2 regions of the Paenibacillus sp. IHBB 10380 genome follow, and region 2 is predicted to be linked to the other one. Evidence: riboswitches for the same ligand, from Rfam matches in the RefSeq annotation. Region 2 holds a riboswitch; the other holds the start of a gene.
What was found. A riboswitch is a leader RNA that binds a small molecule or an ion and turns the genes downstream of it on or off. The one in region 2 is predicted to bind cyclic di-AMP.
Positions count from the first base shown of each region.

Region 1: it holds a riboswitch for cyclic di-AMP, as region 2 does, so the genes downstream of both, UB51_RS22590 (C40 family peptidase) here and UB51_RS10580 (hypothetical protein) in region 2, are expected to answer to the same signal.

Region 1 is NZ_CP010976.1:4,976,169-4,979,300, reverse strand. It holds gene UB51_RS22605 (hypothetical protein) at 1-457, shown strand, start outside; cyclic di-AMP (ydaO/yuaA leader) riboswitch at 671-809, shown strand; gene UB51_RS22595 (C40 family peptidase) at 813-1,280, shown strand; cyclic di-AMP (ydaO/yuaA leader) riboswitch at 1,556-1,694, shown strand; gene UB51_RS22590 (C40 family peptidase) at 1,698-2,165, shown strand; gene UB51_RS22585 (GNAT family N-acetyltransferase) at 2,401-2,895, shown strand; gene UB51_RS22580 (c-type cytochrome) at 3,039-3,132, shown strand, end outside.
Region 2 is NZ_CP010976.1:2,456,470-2,459,601, reverse strand. It holds gene UB51_RS10585 (succinylglutamate desuccinylase/aspartoacylase family protein) at 1-290, shown strand, start outside; cyclic di-AMP (ydaO/yuaA leader) riboswitch at 705-905, shown strand; cyclic di-AMP (ydaO/yuaA leader) riboswitch at 1,014-1,195, shown strand; gene UB51_RS10580 (hypothetical protein) at 1,316-1,729, shown strand; gene kdpF (K(+)-transporting ATPase subunit F) at 1,862-1,939, shown strand; gene kdpA (potassium-transporting ATPase subunit KdpA) at 1,971-3,132, shown strand, end outside.

The DNA of each region.
Region 1 (3,132 bases), 2.5 Mb from region 2:
GAAACCAATGACGCTGCTATATTGGATAGAGATCGGACTTGTATTAGCTCCAGCTTATTGGCTCATTCCAAAATTATATAATATGGCACTCACAGCAGTTATATCTCCTTCTATATGGCTACAAACTGTGCCATATGTTCTCGCTTGGTATGTATACCGTTATATCATCCATCAATTGATTCTCTACATGCAATTTGGCGCAACAGGCCTCGCAGGGATCCTCTCCTCCATGATGATATGTCTTCGTTATGTGATGTCTGTTATGGGTATTTCACTCATTCTAGGGCTTAGTTGCTTGTTACTGTTCAGCCTATTCACGGGTGTGTCCCTTTGGTGGACTGGATTACTTGGCCTTATTGTTCAACAAGCTTATCATTTCATATCCTGTCTGTTTAAATTATGGGGGATCACAGCACAGTTTGACTTATGGTATACCAAGAGGTTCAAATCTTCATAAAATAAATTATTAAATTTTTGTCATCACTGTAATGCCTTGATACAGGAAAAACCCCACCCATTTTTGAGAAAAAGGGCGGGGTTTTTCCTGTATACTTTGCTTTAAACGTTTGCAAAACCATACATCCTCTGTTAAAATAATCCCAGTTAGTTTTTAGTAACAACTTTGTAATCTTTACGACATTATTATTGTATACGACTGTCACTTTCAGGTGCACGATAAAAGCCAAATTCCTTGGCACCAGGGAGCGGGGGAACCATGATATGGGTGAATTGATCTCGCATTAGAGGGATCATAGGGGACCTTCAACCGAATCCTTAAGCTAACCTCGCAGGCATTGGAAGGGGAATATGTATTGAAGAAGAAATTATCCGCCGTAGCACTGAGCGTGGCACTTGCACTAACCATTGGAACTGGAAGCGTATTTGCAGACTCGAAACTGGACTCAGTTATTCATCCTACTATCGGGGTTAGTTACAAGACCGCTGGAACATCCACCAATGGATTTGACTGCTCTGGATTTACCAAATACGTATTTCAAAAACTAGGTGTCACTCTTCCTCGTCAGTCCTCATCACAGTATCAGATAGGTGATTCTGTGTCACGTAATGCGATGAGACCTGGAGACCTTGTCTTCTTTAATACCTTTGGAAATGGTGTATCCCATGTTGGGATATTTGTTGGTAATGGTAAATTCGCACATGCATCTACTTCACGTGGGGTGATCGTTAGCTCTCTCAATGAAAGCTATTACTCCAAACGCTACGTTGGCGCTAAACGTGTGATGAGTACAGCTAAGTATCAAGCTACCGCGTATAACTAAATCTTTATAACTAAGCCTGCTCATAGCCTGCTCATAAGATTTTTGCCGAAATCTTATGAGTGGGTTTTTCTTTTATTTCATACTATAGACGTAATAAATCACAAAAAGGTTTCATTTTTTTTAACTAATCCATAATTTTTTTTAATATTATTGATAGAAACAATTGCCAAACTATTAATCCTTTGTTACAATAGTCCCAGTTAGTTTTTAGTAACAACTTTGTAATAAGTGTTGTAACAACTTATTATTGATGTATACGTTCTATCAATATAGCGTTAACCAATCAGCCGAATTCCCGTAAAGTCGGGAAGCGGGGGAACCAGTAGTGGGTGAATTGATCTTGCATCAAAGGGATCATAGGGGACCTTCAACCGAATCCTTAAGCTAACCTCGCAGGCACCAGGAGGAATCATATTGTTGAATAAGAAATTAGTATCTTCATTTATGGGTTTGGCCTTATTATTTACTATTGGAACAGGAAGCGCTTTCGCAGACTCTAAAATGGATACAGCGATTGCTCCAACACTTGGAACCAGTTATAAAAACGGCGGGGTCAGCACAAGCGGCTTCGATTGCTCCGGATTTACAATGTATATTTTTGAGAAACTAGGTATCAATTTGCCACATCAATCTGGTTCACAATTCGGTATGGGTACTGCTGTAGATCGTAGTGATTTACGTGAAGGCGATCTAGTATTCTTTAACACGAGTGGAAAAGGCGTTTCACACGTTGGAATTTATGTTGGTGATGGTAAATTCGCACATGCCTCTTCTTCTAATGGTGTAATTATTAACTCACTTAGCGAAAGCTACTACGTTTCCCGCTACATCGGTGCCAAGAGAATTATGAGTACTGATACATATGAAGCCGTTGCGATTGATTAAATCATTCATTTGACCTTACCGCCCGAGAGTTGAGATTTTTACCGAATCTCAACTCTCGGGTTTTTTGTGTCTTCTCATATGTGCATCTTTTAATGCTTATCATTGCATACTTTGATTGAGCTTACTCTTTATTATCCTGCTATTTGAGAACTAAGCACCTACTTCCCGTAAATACATATCACATGTGTTTCAACGATGATAACCAAATTTATCTGAGAGCAAAGGAGAGCCTAACATGAGCAATAAAGATGAAGATTTCATTGTTCTTCCTATGGAGATAAGCCATGCCCAAGCTATTTGTGATTGGAAGTTCGCCCCACCTTACAACATATATGGTTGGATGCCTTGGGAACAAATGGAGAAGCTTGGTATTGAGTTCGGGGACCCTCTTCTCAGAACAGCTCAATATGTATCCGTTATGAACAAGTCTGGGGAGTTATGTGGATTTGCACAGTTCTTTCCATTAGAGGGAGTAACGCGTTTAGGCATCTGTATGCACCCTGATTTGTGTGGCCAAGGAAGGGGTAAATCTTTTGTGCAATCCATTGTTCATACGGCATTGTTACGAGAGCCCCAGAATGAAATAGATCTAGAAGTACTTACTTGGAATAAACGCGCTATTCAAGCCTATGCCAAATCCAACTTCATCATTACTGATTGTTACGAACGACTTACTCCTGATGGTAATAAAGACTTCTACTGTATGGTCTATCAGCAAGATAACACCTAATCATATGATAAATAGCACTACTCTGTGAGTTTTTTGATAAAATTAACAATATATTTGTTTATTTTTTGTCACAAATGCTATGCTCTAAGAGTTTGTTCCGTTATAATAAGTACATTAGCTTAAATAGAAAGGGACGAATAATTATGCAAAAATGGATCATGAGCGGTTTGTTTTTCGCAGCGTGTACAATAGCCCTGGTACTTATGTTTACATTGCCAGGTAAAGAAGAAGTAGCGG
Region 2 (3,132 bases):
ATTCAAAGGTACTCGGTCAGACGCTGATCACGAATCCCAAGAGCTTGAGTAAACCAGCTATAAGACGAATTATGAATAGAGTCAATGGGAAGACTCAAGTGAAATCACACCATTTTAACCTTCGTTTACATGAATTGCCGGGGTCCTCACGTACTGCTGTAGCTCGAATTCTATGTGCGAAGTCCATAACAGTTGAAACATGTTGGAGTCTAAAACGATCGACTCGTGTGAAGTATCAGGTAGATATAGCTTGTAGTTTCTTAAGAGAAGCAGGCTTAATGAATAAGTAAGGATTAAGGTGAATTAAGAAGCCTTGGGTAGCGCTTATCTAATGCCTTTTTGTGTATCTATGTAATCTATGTATATTAGAATCTTAGAAATCCATATGAATCATACGCTGAACGGTTGCCAAAGTAAAATTCGAATTGGAGGGTTATTCTTCGTGTTTTGACTGAAAATGAACGTGGAAACGAATACATATGGCTTATGCTTTGATTTACTATATGAATTCTACGTTATGCTAGTATTTTTAACATTTATAAGAGAAAATGAGAAATAAAGAGATGGATGCAGTAAATCGAAGATAAGTGATGAATTAGTTTCCCTAAATGTCCTACATTGCCTTATTTGAATCCACACCATTCTTTACAGAAATAAACGTCGAGGGTATGATTCATCTCATCAGTACAACAAACAAAGTTTTCCATTTAGAATCGCTGAATTTCCTTGTTATGTAAGGGAAATGGGGGAACCAATAAATTGATGATGCATAAGCGGTGTGAGAGCCGTCTCATGTATCATCTGGGGTGAATCCTATTACGAATATCATGAAATTCGTAATAGGTAGGGCGACTCTCACCGCCCGAATCCGACAGCTAACCTCGTAAGCGTTGGAATGCAGTTGCTTTTCCTTTTGGTACTAAGGAAACAGCGCTGCTCTTATATGAGAGAGGATGATGGAGCGTGTGATCGTATTTCGACCACAGGGCTTAGACCTCTGTGGTTTTTTACTGTGTTTTTTATCGCTGAGTCCTTGAATAGAAAAGGAACGGGGGAACCAACGGAAGTGATGATCCTTATAATTGATCATGACTTCAAGGGGTGAATCTCGGGGCAAGTAAGCTTGCTCCCGAGTAGGGCGACTCTCACGCCCGAATCCGACAGCTAACCTCGTAAGCGTATTGAGAGAGGCAACAATTTTCGTGAATAAGACAGGGTCTTTGACCTGCCTTAAGAAGCCACGGGATGAGTTCTTCTCTGCCCCGAGGCTTTCTTTTTGTTGTCTTCTCTTTCTAATTAATAGGAGGAGAATCACATGAAAGTACAACAAGATTTGATGATCGTATCCGCTCCAAATTTAATAGGAGAAGCTTTTATCCGTCAATTAATGAGATACAAGATCCCGTTCGCCGCTATAACGAACAATAAAGTGGAGAGAGAGCGGATGAAGAAAATGGGCGTAGAGAAAACCCTCATGGTCGGTACTACGGATGAACGTACATGGGTCATCCCGGAGTTCTCAGTGGGTAAAATCATTTTATTTGAAAGCAGTTTGAATCTAAGCTGCCGGTATTTACGAATATGTCGCACATGGACCTCAGAGCCCATTTATATTATTACTCATTCGAGCAATCCAAGATCGATCTACAAAGGGCTTGGAGCAAGTTATGTGATTCATACGCACAGTCAAGATGCTTCGTTTCTAGTCTCTATGTTAGTTGATAAATAACAATTGAAGTTTGGGAGGGATTTACATGCTAGATCTGTACATGGTGTTAATTCTGGCAGGAGCCTACGCTTTGTTTACTGGATTTTTATCTTGGTGTGGAAGTGTGGTCCGAGAAGCGGAGGGCGATGGACAATGATAGTTGTTTCAGTATTAACAGTGTTTATATTTCTTTATTTGATCTATGCGTTGATTAACCCAGAAAAATTCTAAAGCTTCAAATCTAAGGAGGAAGTAATCACTCATGGGCATTCTACAAATTGCTATCGTTATCCTGGTCTTGGTGTTACTCGTCAAGCCGTTGGGTACTTACCTGTACAACGTATTTCAGAATGAAAGCAACAAAACAGATAAATGGTTCTCCTTTGTGGAGAGACCGATATTTTCCTTAATTGGTTTGAAGGAACGCAAGGGAATGACTTGGAAAAGGTACGCATTTAGCTTTATCTTAACGAATATTGTGCTGGTTATCGTCAGCTATCTCATTCTCCGAATGCAGAAATTTCTGCCGTTTAATCCGAATAATATTGACAACATGGAGCCGACTTTGACCTTCAACACGGTCATTAGCTTCATGACGAATACGAACTTACAACATTACAGCGGAGAAAGCGGTCTGTCATACTTTTCGCAAATGGCCGTGATCATGATGATGATGTTCACATCCGCGGCGACGGGATTGTGTGTGGCGATTGCGTTTATACGAGCTATTACGAGCAAGGGTGAAACCATCGGTAACTTTTTTGAGGATTTCGTGAAGGCAATTATACGTGTGTTCCTTCCAATAGCATTTGTGGTTACAATGCTGCTTGTAGCGCTTCAAGTTCCACAAACCTTGCAACCCATGTTATCGGTGACAGGGCTTGATGGACAAGGACAGCAAATTGCCATCGGACCGGTTGCTTCATTAGAGTCCATTAAACACTTGGGGACGAATGGTGGTGGATTCTTCGGCGTAAACTCGGCACATCCGTTTGAGAACCCCAATCCACTTACGAATGTAGTTGAGATATTATCCATGTGGTCATTGGCTGCTGCTTTGCCTTATACATTCGGTTTGTTTGCCAAAAACAAGAAGCAAGGTTGGGTTATTTTTTCGGCGATGATGATTTTATTTATGGTGTTCTTGTCTTTGGTCTATGTATCAGAGTCTAACGGTAACCCAGCACTGAACCGATTGGGTACTGATTCTTCACAAGGTAGTATGGAAGGGAAAGAGGTACGATTTGGCGTTGCCCAATCCGCGCTCTTCACCACGGTGACAACAGCGGCGACTACAGGTTCGGTGAACAACATGCATGATACATTGACACCACTTGGTGGGATCACACCGCTTGCATTAATGATGCTAAACTGCGTGTTCGGGGGAAAAGGCGTAGGCATTGTGAACATGCTGATGTATGCCA